Regions from separate parts of the Mesorhizobium quangtriensis genome, predicted to be linked through region 1. Evidence: riboswitches for the same ligand, from Rfam matches in the RefSeq annotation. Region 1 holds a riboswitch; the other holds the start of a gene.
What was found. A riboswitch is a leader RNA that binds a small molecule or an ion and turns the genes downstream of it on or off. The one in region 1 is predicted to bind S-adenosylmethionine.
Positions count from the first base shown of each region.

Region 2: another riboswitch for S-adenosylmethionine. It lies ahead of ABMA32_RS06170 (O-succinylhomoserine sulfhydrylase); the one in region 1 lies ahead of ABMA32_RS22140 (homoserine O-succinyltransferase).

Region 1 is NZ_JBEBMF010000004.1:535,716-544,367, forward strand. Features, by position in the region: gene ABMA32_RS22125 (DUF2125 domain-containing protein) at 1-297, shown strand, start outside; gene ABMA32_RS22130 (prephenate/arogenate dehydrogenase family protein) at 310-1,230, opposite strand; gene hisC (histidinol-phosphate transaminase) at 1,259-2,365, opposite strand; SAM riboswitch at 2,482-2,559, shown strand; gene ABMA32_RS22140 (homoserine O-succinyltransferase) at 2,615-3,556, shown strand; gene ABMA32_RS22145 (class I SAM-dependent methyltransferase) at 3,563-4,348, opposite strand; gene gloB (hydroxyacylglutathione hydrolase) at 4,457-5,224, shown strand; gene ABMA32_RS22155 (cupin domain-containing protein) at 5,221-5,649, shown strand; gene yddG (aromatic amino acid exporter YddG) at 5,659-6,534, opposite strand; gene ABMA32_RS22165 (DUF3108 domain-containing protein) at 6,560-7,375, opposite strand; gene rpmB (50S ribosomal protein L28) at 7,593-7,886, shown strand; gene ABMA32_RS22175 (queuosine precursor transporter) at 7,942-8,625, shown strand; gene ABMA32_RS22180 (spermidine synthase) at 8,622-8,652, shown strand, end outside.
Region 2 is NZ_JBEBMF010000001.1:1,262,036-1,270,687, reverse strand. Features, by position in the region: gene ABMA32_RS06200 (hypothetical protein) at 1-285, shown strand, start outside; gene ABMA32_RS06195 (16S rRNA (uracil(1498)-N(3))-methyltransferase) at 319-1,053, shown strand; gene ABMA32_RS06190 (glutamate--cysteine ligase) at 1,161-2,534, shown strand; gene clcA (H(+)/Cl(-) exchange transporter ClcA) at 2,659-3,981, opposite strand; tRNA gene ABMA32_RS06180 (tRNA-Gly) at 4,070-4,143, shown strand; gene ABMA32_RS06175 (2'-deoxycytidine 5'-triphosphate deaminase) at 4,197-5,300, opposite strand; SAM riboswitch at 5,382-5,459, shown strand; gene ABMA32_RS06170 (O-succinylhomoserine sulfhydrylase) at 5,513-6,703, shown strand; gene ABMA32_RS06165 (hypothetical protein) at 6,770-7,582, opposite strand; gene ABMA32_RS06160 (MmcQ/YjbR family DNA-binding protein) at 7,588-7,905, opposite strand; gene apaG (Co2+/Mg2+ efflux protein ApaG) at 8,004-8,396, shown strand; gene ABMA32_RS06150 (GFA family protein) at 8,406-8,652, shown strand, end outside.

The DNA of each region.
Region 1 (8,652 bases):
TCCGGCGTCATCCGCAATGCCACGCTGAACATCGGCGAGAATGGCGGCTTCACCGTTACCGGGAATTTCTCGGTCGCAGAAGACGGCCTGCTCGATGCTGACCTGCGGGTCACGGTGCGCGACCCGCAGAACCTTTCGACCGCCGTAGCAGAGGCGTTTCCGGAGAAGCGTCGCGAGATCAACAACGTCGCCTCGGCGTTGACCTTCATGGGCAACAACCCCTCGTTGCCCCTGCGCATCCAGCGCGGCGAGGCGAAGCTCGCCTTCTTCACGCTCGGCAACATACCGGCCTTCTGAGGCCGGTCCAGGTCAGTTCTTCGGATGCTCGACCGCCTGGCGGCCGAAGTCCGGCACGTCGATATCCTGGCCTGCCTCGATGATGGAGCGGCGGATCGCCCGTGTGCGGCTGAACAGCTCGAACAGCTTGTCGCCCTCGCCCCAGCGGATCGCGCGCTGCAGCGATGCCAGGTCTTCCGAGAAGCGCGCCAGCATTTCGAGGATCGCGTCGCGATTGTGCAGGCAGACGTCTCGCCACATGGTCGGATCGGATGCGGCGAGACGGGTGAAATCGCGAAAACCGGAGGCGGAGTACTTGATGACTTCCGACTTGGTCACCGTCTCCAGATCGTCCGCCGTTCCGACTATGTTGTAGGCGATGATGTGCGGCAGGTGCGAGACGATGGCGAGCGTCCGGTCGTGATGTTCGGGGTCCATCGTGTCGATGTTGGAGCCGCAACGCCGCCAGAACTCGGAGAGCTTTTCCAGTGCGTCAGGATCCGTGCCGGGCAGCGGCGTGAAGATGCACCAGCGGTTTTCGAACAGCTCGGCGAAGCCGGCGTCCGGGCCAGACTTTTCCGTACCCGCCAGAGGGTGGCCCGGGATGAAATGCACGCCCTCGGGCACATGCGGCGACATCTGCGCGATGACGGAGGATTTCGTCGAGCCGACATCGGTGAGGATCGCGCCCTTCTTCAGTGCGGGCGCGATTTCCTTCGCGACTTCGCCGGACGAACCGACCGGCACCGAGACGATGACGAGATCGGCATCCGCGACCGCCTTGGCCGGATCGGTCGAATAGCTGTCCCCGAGGCCGAGTTCCTCGGCGCGGGCCAACGTCTTTTCGCTGCGCGTCGAGATGGCGATGTGGCGGGCGAGGTTCTCGCGACGCACGACGCGCGCCAGCGACGAGCCGATCAGGCCTATGCCGACAAGCGCGACCTTCTCGAACATGGGTTCCGATGACGATCCGGTCATGGCGTCAGCTTCTCAAAAATTCGGCCAATGCTGCGACGACGCCGCGATTGGCCTCCTCGGTGCCGACGGTCATTCGCAATGCGTTGGGGAAGCCGTAGGCCGCCACACGGCGCAGGATATAGCCACGTTCGGAGAGCCAGGCATCGGCCTTCGCGGCCGAGTGCTTCTCGTCGGGGAAGTGGACAAGGATGAAATTGCCGACGGACGGCGTGACACGCAGGCCGAGCTTCGGCAGTTCTTCCGACAGCCAGGCCAACCAGCGGTCGTTGTGCTCGATGGTGCGCTCGACATGCGAGCGGTCCCTCAGCGCCGCGACGCCGGCCTCGATCGCCGTGGCGTTGACATTGAAGGGACCCCGCATGCGGTTTATGGCGTCGATGATGTGCGACGGGCCGTACATCCAGCCCAGCCGCACGCCGCCGAGGCCATGGATCTTCGAGAACGTGCGTGTCATCACGACATTCTGCGAATTGCCGACAAGCTCGACACCGGCTTCATAGTCGTTGCGGCGGACATATTCCGCGTAGGCCGCGTCGAGCACGAGCAGGACATGCTTGGGCAGGCCTGCATGCAGGCGGCGGATTTCCTCGAACGGCAGATACGTCCCGGTCGGGTTGTTGGGGTTGGCAATGAAGACGATCTTCGTCTTGGCCGTCACCGCCGCGAGGATGGCATCGACGTCCGCGCGCTCCTCGACCTCACGCACGGTGACCGGCACGCCGCCGGCGGCCTGGATGTAGATCTTGTAGACCAGGAAACCGTGCTCGGTGATGATCGCCTCGTCGCCTGCGGACAGGTAGGTCTGCGCCAGCAGGCCGAGGATTTCGTCCGAGCCGTTGGAGCAGATGATGTTGGCGGGGTTCAGCCCGTGCGCCTCGGCGATCGTCTCGCGCAGCCGCGTAGCCGAGCCGTCAGGGTAGAATTCCAGCCGGGCGGCCACGTCGCGCACCGCCTCGATGGCCTTCGGCGAGGAGCCGAGCGGATTCTCATTCGAAGACAGCTTGTGAACCTTGACGGCGCCCGGCGCGCCGCTCTTGCCGGGCACATAGGCCTCGATGTCCATGACGCCGGCGCGCGGCTGTGGACGGGAAAGATCGGCTGCCTTGGTCATGATATTCGTCCGGAAATGCCCAGAAATCGGGGTTGCAGCGCAATACAGGCGTGAGCCCGCAATGTCGAGGGGTTCACCCGGCCCCATTGACGCCTTGCCGGCGCAGGACTATGTGAGACCCGATCCGTGGTGATTTGGCCGGTCGGCTTGCAGCCACGTTAAACAAGTAGCTAAAGGGCCGTTCGCAACAAAAGTCCGTTGGGACCGGCCGCGATTTCGCCGCCGGTCTTTTTGTTTCGGAGATGGCTCATGCCGATCAAGATTCCAGATCAGCTTCCCGCCCGCGAGATACTCGTGCGCGAGGGCGTGTCCATCATGGATGAGCGCACTGCGCGCCGCCAGGATATCCGCCCCCTGCAGATCGGCCTGCTCAACTTGATGCCGAACAAGATCCGCACGGAGACGCAGTTCGCCCGCCTGATGGGCGCGACGCCCCTGCAGGTCGAACTGACGCTTGTGCGCGTCGGCCACCACAAGTCCAAGAACACGTCGGAAGACCACCTTATCTCCTTCTACCAGACGTGGGACGAGGTGAAGGACCGCAAGTTCGACGGCTTCATCATCACCGGCGCGCCGATCGAGCTGCTGCCGTTCGAGCAGGTGGACTACTGGAAGGAACTCGAGCAGATCCTCGACTGGACTACCACCAACGTCCATTCCTCCTTCTTTATCTGCTGGGGAGCAATGGCGGCGGCCTGGCACTTCCATCGCGTACCGAAATACACGCTGGAGAAGAAGGCCTTTGGGGTCTACCGGCACGGCAACAACGTGCCGGCCTCGCCATATCTCGCCGGTTTCTCGGACGATTTCGCCATTCCGGTTTCGCGCTGGACGGAGGTGCGCAGCGCCGATATCCCAACGGAATCCGGGCTGGAAATCCTGATGGAATCGGACGTGACGGGGCCTGGCTTGCTGTCGGAACTGATGGGCAACCGGCTCTACATGTTCAACCATATCGAGTACGATTCCACCTCGCTGAAGGAAGAATACGATCGCGATGTCGCAGCCGGCGTGCCTATCGATGTGCCGCACGAATACTACCCGAACAACGACCCCGGCCGGCCGCCGCTCAATCGCTGGCGTTCGCACGCCCATCTGCTGTTCGGCAACTGGATCAACCGGGTCTATCAGACCACGTCCTTCGAGCTCGGCAAGGTCGGCGTCTCCAAGGTCCAGAAGTTGACGGCCTGACGTATTTCAGCCCTCGATCGCCGCCTTGTCGGCGGTCGAGGCGTGCGGCGCGAGGCCTATGCCGAGGCTTGTCGCACCCTGCGGCGAGAGCACCGGCACGAACACGCGGCGCGAAGCACGCTTTGCAACGGGCACGCCCTGATAGAGCCGCTTCTGCGCCTCGACTATGATGACCCCCGAGAAGATCGGCCACAGCCGCCGGCCAGTGCGCTCGAGGATATTGTGGAAGCGCATCATGAAACGCTTCTTTGAGGGCGGAAACAGCAGGGCCTCCGACCATGCCGACGGCGTGAAGTTCGCCTCACGCAGCAATTCGTTCAACTGGGTGCGGGAAAAGGGCCGCCCTGTGCCGAACGGCGTATGCTCGAAACGCGCCCAGACCCCACGCCGGTTGGGCACGACGATGACGATTCGGCCGTTGGGCGATAATACCCGCCACACTTCCTTCAGCGTCTCGCGCGGGCTTTCGGCATGTTCCAGCGAATGCACCAGCAGCATGCGGTCGATGGATGAATCGACCAGCGGCAGCTCCTCGTCGAAGACGAGAGCCGTCGCCGATGGCCCTCCCGCCGGCCAGACGACAGCCCCCTGCGTCGCCGGCATGAAGGCGAAGACACGTTCGCAATCCGTACCGAAGCGGTCGAGCCAGGGCAGCGCATAGCCGAGACCCACAAGCCGCTCGTTGGGGAGTTTGGTCCAGATCGAGGAAAGCGCCATAGCGATAGCCCGGTCGGCCAGACGCCCGAGCAGCGATGAATAAAAGGACCGCAGGTCGACTATGTCCGAATTCATGCCCGGATCGTAACGTCTGATCGGGAAATAATGAAGCCACGTCTCGCCGATGTGATGACAGCGGGGGCGCGCGGCCCTATGTTCCGCGCGACGATTGGAGTTGACGATATGACATTGCAGATCGACCAGTTCATGTGCCGCGAGGACAATTTCGGTGTCCTCATCCATGACCCCAGGAGTGGCGAGACGGCGCTGATTGACGCGCCCGAGGAACATGCCATCCTGGCGGCTGTGGAGCGCACCGGCTGGACGCCGACAATGATCATGACGACGCACCACCACCAGGACCATGTCGAGGCCAACCTCGCGCTGAAGCAGCGCTTCGGGCTCAAGATCGTCGGACCGAAGGGGGAAGCTTCGAAGATTCCCGGTATCGACGTCGAGCTTGTCGAGGGATCGAAGCTTGAATTTGCCGGCCAACCGGTCGAGGTGATCGAGACGCCCGGACATACGGCGGGGCACATCTGCTACTACCTGCCGAAATCGCATGTCGCCTTCGTGGCCGACACGATTTTCGCCATGGGTTGCGGCAGGCTGCTGGAAAAGCCAGCTCCCGTGATGTTCCACTCGCTGACCAAGCTCGTCGCGCTGCCGGCAGCGACTAAGCTCTATTGCGGCCACGAGTACACGCTTTCCAATGCGCGGTTCGCGCTAACAGTCGATCCGACCAATTCGGCGCTGAAGGAACGCGCGGCCAAGGTCGAAAAGCTGCGAGCCGACGGCAAGCCGACATTGCCGACGACGCTGGCCGAGGAACTGGCGACGAACCCGTTCCTGCGCTGGCATGATCCGGCGATCCGCAAGAATCTCGGCATGGAAAAGGCTTCCGACGAGGAAGTCTTTGCCGAAATCCGCAAACGCAAGGACGTCTTTTGAACGCTGCCGACATCATCGCCGCTCTTGGCATGAGCCGCCACCCCGAGGGCGGCTGGTATGTCGAGACGTTTCGCGACAATGAGAGGACCGGTGGACGCGGCCATTCCACGGCGATCTATTTCCTACTTGAGGAAGGCGATGTCTCGGCCTGGCATCGGGTGAAGGACGCGGCCGAGGTCTGGCACTTCTACGCAGGCGCGCCGATCGAAATCCTTTTCCTCGACCAGCATAGCCGGGAGGTTCCGGCCATTCTGGGCACTGATATCAATCTGGGAGAAAGGCCGCAGGTCGTCGTCCCGGCCGGCTGCTGGCAGACGGCGCGCAGCCTCGGCGAGTGGACGCTGGTCGGCTGCACCGTGGCGCCCGGCTTCGATTTCGCGCAGTTCGAGATGGCGCCGGCAGACTGGCAGCCGCCGCGCGGATAGTCACGCTGGCTAACGATTGGACTTGTGGCCGAAGATCATCGACTTCGCCGCCAGCACCGCGCCGGCGGTGATCAGCAGGCAGGCGGCGAGAATCCTGAGCGACGGCTCGGCGACGCCCGCGGCAATCAGGATCAGCGTCGATAACAGCGGCGCGGCGTAGCTTGCAGCGCCGAGGACCTGGATGTTGCCGCGCTTCACGCCGATATCCCAGGCATAGAAGGCAGCGCCGACCGGCATCAACCCCAGCCCGATGACCGCCAGCCACTGCCCGGACGTGGCCGGCAGCACGGTTTCTTCCAGCAGAAGGTGGCAGAGCAGGGAAAGTGCCGAGGTGGCGGCGCAGAACCATGTCACGATGCTGGTCGGAACGGCCGGAAACCGGCGCGACAGCAGCGAATAACCCGACCAGAGGAAGGCGCAGACGCCAGCCATCGCGTAGCCAAAAGCGTAGCGGCTCTCGAAGGCAACGCCGCCGCCGCGCGTGACGATCAGAACGGTCCCGGCAAGCCCGAGAAGCGCGCCGCCGACATGATACCAGCGCAGCCGCTCGCCGGGCATCAGCGCAGACCCGAGCACTATGAAGAGCGGCCACAGATAGGCAATCAAGCTGGCTTCCACCGCCGGCGCATTGCGCAGTGCCGTGAAATAAAAGAAGTGGTAGCCGAACAGGCCGCCGATGCCGATGATCCAGACCTGGAACGGAATTTTAGCGGGCTTTTCCGGCGCCGGCATGAAAAGCCGGGCGACGAGCCCGACTGCGGTGCCTATGGCGAAGGTAATGGCGGCAAGCAGGAACGGCGGCACCTGGCCAGACGCATCGGTGAGGAGCGCCAGCAGCGCCCACATGGCGATCGCCGAAAAGCCGATGAGTGTTGCACGCGCCATGGTCTTCTCCGGCGCGAGACGGGGCTCAGGACGCCTTGGTAGCTTCGAAACGCCGCGCCCTAACCGTGATCGTGCCGATCTGCGTTCCGATCGTGGCGTGGATGGGCGCGTATATTCCGGTTTCGCCGATCTGGGCAAATGTCACCATGATCCGGCTCTTGGTCTTGAGATATTCGAGCGACCGACGACCGTTGCGATAGCCGGAAGAAGGGGTGAATTTCAGGCGGCAGGTGACGGTCGGGCCCTCGAAGCCCTCGACGGAAATCGTGCCTGTGCTGACGAAGGAAAGCGTAAGGTCGGCGCGCAGTTCACCGTCGAACATGCGCGAACTACCCTTGCAGACGTCGTCCAGCCGGTCCGCCTTGACGAGGCTGGCGGCCAGCGGATCGACGACCGACTTCAAGTCTTCGGGCGGTATTGGCACCCAGTCGCTGCCGCGCTTCTTGAGCGGCGGCTCGTTCACGACCTTGACCACGTTTCCGCCGGCGAACCGGATATCGACCAGCGTCGGCTTGCCGTCATAGCTGTACTGCGCACGGAAACTCTCGGCTTCGATGCGGTCGCCTACGCGCCCGGTCGCGGTCAGCGTGCCTTGGGTGTCGTAGAAGAATGCGCCAATACCTGCGCTTTCAACCTTGCCTTCGACACGGTATCCGTCGCCCTCCATGCGGCTGTCGAAATCAATGCGCGCGACCGGCAGGCCGAGGAAGGAGATCGAGAACTCGCCGCGATAGCCTGGCGTATCGGCACGCGTGGCAACCCCTGATGAGGCAAGAACGGCGGCGCTGATCGTAAGGATGCGGAGTGTGGGAAACGCTGGCAGGATCGGACCTATTCGTATTCACTGCGGGTGACCAAACCCGCTTTTCCGACAATAGTGCTTGAAATCCGGCCATTCTGTGAAAGAAGACCGTCCGACACTGCCTGTCCGCGCTGCTTGACGCCGTCGGCAAATGCCACTATGGAACGCCAACTTTTCCATAAGGCCGCCTGCAGCACTGCGCGCCAATATTCCGGTGCGCTGTCAGGTTGCCGTTGAAGACCCGAAGGTAAGTAATATGTCCCGCATGTGCGAACTGACCGGCAAGGCCGTCCTGACCGGCAACAATGTGAGCCACGCCAACAATAAGACGAAGCGCCGCTTCCTGCCGAATCTCGTCAACGTGACGCTAATCTCTGAAGCGCTGAACCAGAACGTGCGCCTGCGCATTTCGGCCAACGCCCTGCGTTCGGTCGAGCATCGCGGTGGCCTCGACGCCTTCCTGGCCAAGGCAGACGCGGCTGAGCTGTCGCAGCGCGCCAAGCTGTTGAAGAAGCAGATCGCCAAGAAGGTAGCCGAACAGGCTGCCTGATCGGTATTTCCGAGGGCGGTGACGCCCGGCTGGTTCCATTACCCAGGATAAAAAAATGTCTCGCACTATAGCGTATCTGCCTTTTGTGGCTGCCATGGCTCTTGTCGTGGTGGCATCGAACGTGCTCGTCCAGTTCCCCGTCAATGCCCAGGTCGGCAGCGTCGCGCTGGCTGACATCCTGACCTGGGGTGCCTTTACCTATCCCTTCGCCTTTCTGGTCACCGACCTCGCCAACCGGCGCCATGGCCCGGCCGTTGCGCGCAGCATTGTCTTCGTCGGCTTCGTACTGGCGGTCACCTGCTCGATCCTGCTGCCGCCCCTGCTCTACCAGCACGGATTGATCGAATTCGAGACGTCCGCCAACCGCCTGGTGCGTATCGCCATTGCCTCGGGAACCGCATTCCTGACGGCGCAGCTTCTCGACATCACCGTTTTCAACTGGTTGCGCCGGCAATCGTGGTGGCGGGCGCCCGTGTTCGGCTCTCTCGCCGGCTCGGTGCTCGATACGGCCATCTTCTTTAGCATCGCCTTCTCGGCAACATTCGCCTTTGTCGGCCCCGATGACGGCTTCGCGCTGGAAGCCGCACCGCTTCTTGGGTTCCTGCCCATGGAAGCTGAACGCTGGGTTTCATGGGCGATTGGAGATCTCAGCGTCAAGCTGCTGATCGCGGTCTTCGCGCTGATTCCCTACCGGCTGATCGCCGCGAAATGGGCGCAGCCGGCGACCGTGACGTCTTGATACCCTGGGTCCATCTGGACAGTGCCC
Region 2 (8,652 bases), on a different contig from region 1:
GAGCGGCTTGCGTCGACGCGTGACGTCCCACCGTCGTCATCCCAGGGGATGACGGAGACGATCGGTCTTCCTGACGGAACCATGATTCAGAGCGGGCGCACTGCCTATGCATTGGGCGGAGGTCGGGCGTTGCCTTGGTCGTTCGATGGTTATGGCGACAGTGTTCCACTTTCCGCATTCGGCGGAAGGAAAGTCTCGGCCATCACCCCGGCAACGACAATCGCCGTGCTACGCGAAGGCTTCAACCCGATCTGGCACCCGAGCGCCTTCAGCCAGACATCTTGACCGCCAAACGCGGCTGCCGCATGTCTCGTCTCCATGCGCGCAAACTACACTCTGAAACGTCTTTTCGTAACTGACGATCTCGCTGCCGGATCGTCTTTCGAGCTGACACCGGAGCAGAGCCACTACCTGGCGAACGTGCTGCGCATGGCCGAGGGCGGCGAACTGCTCGTCTTCAACGGGGGTGACGGCGAGTGGCTGGCGCGCGTCGCCGCCAAGGGCAAGAAGGCGGTGCGGCTGGCCATAGTCGAGCAAACGCGGCCGCAGAATCCCTTGCCGGACCTCGTTTACTGTTTCGCACCGCTGAAGGTCGGCAGGCTGGACTATCTGGTGCAGAAGGCCGTCGAGATGGGCGCGGGCGTGTTGCAGCCGGTCATCACGCAGCACACGCAGCTTGCGAAGATCGGCACGGACCGCCTGAAGGCCAATGTGATGGAGGCGGCCGAACAGTGCGGCATCCTCGCCGTGCCGGAGGTGCGCGAGGCACAGAAGTTCTCGACCCTTATTGCCGGCTGGGAAAAAGACCGCCGCCTGATCTTTTGCGACGAAAGCGCCACCACCAACAATCCGCTCACCGCCTTGCAGGGTATTTCCGAGAAGAAGCTCGGGCTGCTGGTGGGACCGGAAGGCGGGTTTTCGGAGGAGGAACGGCGGCAACTGCGCGCCCTCCCCTTCGTGACGGCGATCCCGCTTGGGCCGCGCATCCTGCGGGCGGATACGGCGGCTGTGGCGGCGCTGGCAGTCATCCAGGCAACGGTGGGTGATTGGTAGGCGCAATCCGCCTGAATGCTGGATCAGCAGAATTCGCTTGATCCGATCCTGTCATTTCGGCCATCAAGCGCGCGGTCAGCGGTAGAAACCGCTCCTAGGGGAACTGCATGGCGCGCGACACCACCGATTTTCAGCCGATCGAGAGCATCGACGAACTTGTCGCCTATCTCGCTGCCGGCAACAAGCCGCGCGACAAATGGCGGATCGGCACCGAGCACGAGAAGTTCCCCTTCTATGTCGATGGGCACGCACCGGTTCCGTACGGCGGCGAGCGCGGCATCCGGGCCATCCTCGAAGGCATGCAGCAGAAGCTCGGCTGGGACCCGATCATGGATGCCGGCCGCATCATCGGGCTGGTGGAGCCGACCGGACAGGGCGCAATCAGCCTGGAGCCGGGCGGTCAATTCGAGCTTTCAGGCGCGCCGCTGGAAACGATCCACCAGACCTGCCGAGAGGGCAACGCGCATCTGGCGCAGGTGCGCGAGATCGCCGAGCCGCTCGGCATCCGTTTCCTCGGCCTCGGTGGCAGCCCGAAATGGTCGCTGGCCGAGACGCCGAAAATGCCGAAGTCGCGCTATGAGATCATGACCCGCTACATGCCCAAGGTCGGCAGACAGGGCCTCGACATGATGTATCGCACCTGCACGATCCAGGTGAACCTCGATTTCGAGAGCGAGGCGGACATGCGGCGAAAGATGCAGGTTTCGCTGAAGCTGCAGCCGCTGGCGACCGCGCTGTTCGCCAACTCGCCCTTCACCGAGGGACATCCGAACGGACTGCTGTCCTGGCGCGGCGACATCTGGCGCGACACAGACAACCAGCGGTCCGGCCTCAAGGAGTTCTGTTTCTCTGATAATTTCGGCTTCTTTGACTATGTCGACTGGGCGCTCGATGTGCCGATGTATTTCGTCATTCGCGACGGTCACTACATCGATATGACGCGCTACACCTTCCGGCAGTTCATGGCCGGCGGGGCGCGCGACGAGGTGCCGGACGGCATGCCCACCATGGGCGACTGGGCCAACCACCTCTCGACATTGTTTCCCGATGTGCGCCTGAAGCGCTTCCTCGAAATGCGCGGCGCCGACGGCGGCCCGTGGCGGCGCATCTGCGCGCTGCCCGCCTTCTGGGTCGGGCTACTTTACGACCAGACGACGCTGGAGGCAGCCGAAGCGCTGACACGCGACTGGACCTTCGCCGAGGTCAATAGGCTGCGCAACAACGTGCCGGCGAAGGGCATCCGCGCCGAATTCCGCGGACGGGAACTGATCGAGATCGCGCGCGAGGTGCTGGCTCTGACGCGACAGGGCTTGAAAAATCGCGGCCGCAAGAACCGCGACGGTTATGACGAGACCTCCTTCCTGACCACGCTGGACGAAGTGGTGGCGCGCGGCACGACCAGTGCCGAGGAGATGCTCAGCGCCTATCATACGCGCTGGGGCGGCTCGATCGAGCCGGTCTTCCTCGAATACGCTTACTAGGCACTAGACTTATAGTCGGCATCCGCAGTCGCGCTGATGCGATGGCCATTGCTGCGAGGCTTTTCGTAGCGTGTCGCGATGCGTCGGAAGTGCGCGAGCTTGCAGAAGCAAGCGCTCGACGAGGTCAGCGTTCGCCTGTAGGCCGTCCGGAAAGAGCGAGAGTGCGCTCCAGGAGCACTTCGTAGATCGGCCGGGTACCCAGGCTCACCGCCACGACCCTCGCCACGACGGTGGTCAGCATGACCGGCAAGACGAGGGAGTATGCGCCGGTAAGCTCCGCCACCAGAATTATCCCCACCAGCGGAGCCTGCACCGTCGCTGCAAACAACCCTCCCATGGCGGCTGCGGCAAGCGCTACGGAAGCGCCCGGAGGCAGGGCAAATGCAAACTCCAGCACCGCGCCGTAGAACAGGCCGATCGTGGTGGCGAGCCCCAGTATCGGCGCGAAGATTCCGCCGGGAACGCCAGTCGAGTAACTGACCATCGTCATCAGAAACCTGACAGCGACAAGCCCGGCAATCGTGACCAAGGGCAGGTTCTTCGCGACCAGTTCGACCGACAGGGTTTCGCCGCCGCGGGTGGCGTCCGGAAACAACACGAGCAGGGTTCCGACGGCAAAACCGGCGATTGCCGGCAGCAGATAGAAAGAAAACCTTTGGCCGAGAGCCTGCGCGCGGTCGAGCGACCAGACGAGAGACGTGTTGAAAGCCGTGCCCGCCAGCCCGAGGACAACTCCCAGTCCTGCAAAAGCCGGTAGCATGGACAGCGGAATCGCCGACGAGTCCATCGTCATCAACGGCTCGCCGCCGGCGATGATGCTGCTCAGGGTGACGCTGGCCACGGTTGCCAGAATGACGGCCGAGTAGCTGCGAAAACTGTGCGGGAACTGTTTGCGGGTTTCCTCCAGGACGAACAGCACTCCTGCCAGCGGCGCGTTGAACGCAGCGGCCAGACCGGCTCCCGCACCAGCAGCGAGCAGCGCATGCAGATCAAGCCGCGAAAACTTGAACCAGCCCGACACGGCCTTCGCGACCGCCGCGCCGATATGCATGGTCGGCCCTTCCCTGCCCACCACCAGGCCGGAGCCCAGCGCCAGCAAGCCGCCGAAGAACTTGACCGGCAGAATGCGCGCCCAGTGGATTTCGCGTTCGTCCGCCATCGCTCCTTCGATCTCCTGGATGCCGGAGCCGGCCGCTTCCGGCGCGAAAGCCCTGACCAGCCATACAGCGGCGACGACCATGAGCGCGGTCGTCAGCCCGACGACGAGGAGGTGAAGCGCCGTTTGATCGCCTGTTAGTCCGGAGACGAAGTCGGGCCAGACATGCGCATTTTCATCGCCGAACCGCAGGGCGGTGCCGAGGAAGCCGGTTATCAGCCCGACGACGATCGCCACCAGGAAAAACAGCAGATCACCGACGCCGCGCCTTTCTGCAATCGGGGACATCATGAACGGGTCACTTCCAAGCTGATGTCCTCATTCGGCGAAACGACCCCGATTGCGCACCCCTTGCCGGCCGTGATACTCAGTCGCCAGCGCGGGTATGGTGTAGTGGTAGCGCTCTAGCTTCCCAAGCTAGCTGTGCGGGTTCGATTCCCGCTACCCGCTCCAGACCAACCTTACGATATCATAACTGCTGCCCTGCGATGGCGAGCCACTTGTCTTCAATCGGGGCCCCGGAAGTGCTTCGACAGCTTCAGGCCCTGCGCCTGGTAGTTGGAGCCGAGGTCAGTCCCGTAAAGCGCCTTCGGGCGATCCAGCATATGCTCGTATACAAGACGGCCGACGATCTGGCCGTGTTCGAGGATGAAGGGCACCTCGTGGCTGCGCACTTCCAGCACCGCGCGGCTGCCCGTACCGCCGGCGGCCGAATGGCCGAAGCCTGGGTCGAAGAAGCCTGCATAGTGCACGCGGAATTCGCCGACCAGCGGGTCGTAGGGTGTCATCTCGGCGGCGTAGAGCGGCGGGACGTGGACGGCTTCGTTGCTGACGAGGATGTAGAACTCGTCCGGGTCCAGCACGAGTTCCGGCGCCCCGTGGGCGTAGAGCGGTTCCCAGAAATCGAGCACGTGGTGCGCAGCGCGCTTGTCGACATCAACCAGCCCGGTGTGGTGCTTGCCGCGATAGCCGATCAGCGCGCCTCGCTCGCCGCTGAGGTCGATGGAGAGCGCGATGCCGCCGCCGGAAATGTTGGGCGGATCTGTCGCGACAAGCGTCTCGGCGCGATGGAGGATTTCGAGTTCGCCTTCCGACAGCAGGGCGTTGCCGGTGCGGAAACGTATCTGCGACAGGCGCGAGCCGGCGCGCACGACGATCGGGAAGGTGCGTGGACTGACTTCGAGATAGAGCGGCCCGGTGTAGCCCGGCGCGATCTTGTCAAACTCCCGGCCATGGTCGGTCATGACGCGCGTGAAGATGTCGAGCCGGCCGGTCGAGCTTTTCGGATTGGCCGAAGCGGAGATGCCGGCCGGTAGGTTCAGCGTCTCGAGTAGCGGCACGATATAGACGCAGCCGGTCTCAAGTACCGCGCCATTGGCAAGGTCGATCTCGTGGAGTTGCAGGCGATCGAGCTTGTCGGCGACATTGCTGTTCGGCCCCGGCAGGAAGCTGGCGCGCACGCGCCATGCCTTTTCGCCAAGCCTGAGATCAAGGCTGGCCGGCTGTATCTGGTCGGGATCGAGCGGACGACGGCTCGCGAGCGCGCCGGACTGAAAAAGCGCGGCGATATCTGTGTCGGGCAGGATGCCTGTCTGGCGCAAGCGGTTCATCTCCATGCAGCATCATGCAATGCTGGCCCAGTGGTTTAGCAATCGACGGAATTGACGCAAGCCGGGCGCGGGTCTAAGGGTTCGTTATCCCGTGGTGATTTGGCCGGTCGGCTTGCAGCCACGTTAAACAAGTCGCTAAAGGACCGTCGGGCGAGAGCCATATGGACCGGTTGCGACTTCGCGGCCGGTTTTTTTGTATCTGAGGCACGTCGATGACTGGCAAGAAGCACACATTGAAGCCCGCAACGCAAATGGTCCATTCCGGCACCCTGCGCTCGCAGCACGGCGAGACTTCGGAAGCGATCTACATGACGCAGGGCTACGTCTACCAGACGGCCGAGGCGGCGGAAGCCCGCTTCAAGGGCGAAGAGCCCGGCTTCATCTATTCGCGCTACGCCAACCCGACCGTCGACATGTTCGAGAAGCGCATGTGCGCGCTGGAGGGCGCGGAGGACGCGCGCGCCACCTCGTCGGGCATGGCCGCCGTTTCGGCCGCGATCCTGTGCAGCCTAAAAGCCGGCGACCACATCGTCGCGGCGCGCGCGCTGTTCGGTTCGTGCCGGTGGGTGATCGAGACGCTCGCCCCGCGCTACGGCATCGAGTCGACGCTGGTCGACGGAACCGACATCGCCAACTGGGAAAAGGCGGTTCGCCCGAACACTAAGCTGTTCTTCCTCGAGAGCCCGACCAACCCGACGCTGGAGGTGATCGACATCGCCGCGGTGGCAGCACTCGCCAATTCGATCGGCGCGCGCGTGGTGGTCGACAATGTGTTTGCCACGCCGCTGCAGCAGAAGCCGCTGGAACTCGGCGCGCACATCGTCGTCTATTCGGCGACCAAGCATATCGATGGCCAGGGACGCTGCCTCGGCGGCATCGTGCTGTCGGACAAGGAGTGGATCGACAAGAACCTGCACGATTATTTCCGCCACACCGGCCCAAGCCTGTCGCCCTTCAATGCCTGGACGCTGCTGAAGGGACTGGAGACACTGCCGGTGCGCGTGCGCCAGCAGACGGAAAGCGCGGCCAAGATCGCAGACTTTCTTGCCGGGCGGCCGGAGATCGCGCGCGTCATCTATCCGGGCCGCGACGACCACCCGCAGGCGGCGCTGGTCAAGAAACAGATGGGCGGCGGCTCGACGCTGATCTGCCTCGAACTGAAGGATGGCAAGAAGAGCGCATTTGCGCTGCAGAACGGGCTGGAGGTCATCAAGATCTCCAACAATCTGGGCGACGCCAAGAGCCTGATCACGCATCCCGCCACGACCACGCACAAGAACCTGACCGACGAAGCGCGGGCGGAACTCGGCATCGGCGGCGGCACGCTACGCCTGTCGGTCGGGCTTGAGGATGCCGACGACCTGATCACGGATTTGGGCGAGGCGTTGGACGCCCTGAGGTAGGGAGAGCGGCTGTCAATACAATCGCCGGTATCGACATTGCGATAAACGACTAAGCAAAATCAGGCTTTAATCCCACGTCTGTTTTCCATCAGTTCGTGTTGGTATTTCGTCTCGATAGATGCAGGACAACAACCGATTGGCTAAATCGCGTATCGTGTACCATTCCGGAATAAGTCGTATCGAATACGACATAGTGACATCGATATTCCTGTAGTCAAAGTAATGCATGCATTGTGGATGAGGACGCAAATTAGATGCGTCGCATTCAATATAGTCCTTGAACACTCCCTCTGAGATCGAGACGAGAAGGAGCTTGTCGCGCCACCGCGCGTCTTTCTCATTCGTAATTTCAAGCAATCCCTGTGTTGAATAGGGGGATGTGGACAGCGGCGGCATGTCAAACGACCAAGGCAATCCAAGGATCCTTCGCGTCATGACTGCTATTACCTTATCCAGATTATAGCGGTCATGAACAGAGAGGCGGAAGGCGGATGGGTTATCGCCACCAAACAGGTTTGGCCTTTTTGTGACTCGCTCCTCGATCGGTGAAGGCGTGCCATCAAGCGTGATGACGAAGCTTTCAGCGCTTCGTCGAAGCTGATCGAGCGCAGATTCAGGCCTTGTGAGGTAGGCGGTAGGATAGACGATACGAATGTCGAATGCCGGGTCCAGAGAAGCCGGAGGCGTGTCTCGCGGTCCTTCGTCGGTAATGATGGCCTCGGAGAAAAGGCCAGACTTTGAGAAGTCTTCGCAATCGTCGTCGGCCACAGCGCCGGTCGCTGTGAACAGCACCAGCGGCAAGACGACTAAACCGCCACGTAATACCACCGCAACCTCACCCAGATGACACGCCAGACAGCAAGTCGTCACGTACTCCATCACCGTTAACGTAAAGTCGGCGAGACAGACCTCCAAGCAAATCCCATCGCGTTGCGGACGGTGGCTTCATCCGCTTGGTCGAGGACGACACGCGTCCAACCCTTCAGACCCCACGATCCCTTGACGGGTTCGAACTGGGCGGGCGCGGTTTCCATCAGAAGCTGCTGCTGGTCCGGCGACAGCTTGAGCACCGCGCGGCCATCGGCCTCGCGTAGAGTGGCGAATATCTTGCCGCGCACGCGAAAGTCGGTGACGTCGAAATGGCCTGACACCACTGCCTCGGGGAAGGTCAATGCAAGCCGGCGAAACTCTTCCTGCAGCATGCTCCCAGCTCCTGCGGCGTCAGATCGCCTTGCGAAAATCACATTCGCCGGACAGATAGACTGACAAATGTGACCTGCGTCACGCCCGGAGCCGCTTCATGTACAGCGCCGTCACGCGCAACATCGCCGTCAACGTAGAGCCGTTCTACCTCGAGGACCAGTCCGAGCCGGCGGAGAGCCGCTATGTCTGGGCGTACCGCATCACGATCGACAACCAGTCGGACGAATGGGTGAAACTGCTGGCACGATACTGGCAGATCACGGACGGGGGTGGCCGCGTCGAGGAAGTGAGCGGCGAAGGTGTGGTCGGCGACCAGCCGGAGCTCGACCCCGGCGACAGCTACCAGTACACCTCAGGCTGCCCGCTTTCGACGCCATCCGGCTTCATGGTCGGACGCTATACGATGCAAAACGGCAAGGGCGAGATGTTCGAGATCGACATCCCGGCCTTTTCACTCGATCTGCCGAGCGGCAAACGCAGCCTGAACTGAGGACATGTTATGACGGATTCGACGCTCGACAAGGAAGGCGGCTGTCGCTGCGGCCGTGTGCGCCTCAAGGTGACGAAGCCGCCGTTTCTCACCATGGCGTGCCATTGCAAGGGCTGCCAGAATATGAGCTCCAGCGCATTCTCGCTAAGCGCGGCGATCCCGTCCGACGGGTTCGAGGTGACCGAGGGCGAGCCTGTCATCGGCGGTCTGCACGGCGCGTCAAAACACTATTTCTGCGGCTGGTGCATGACGTGGA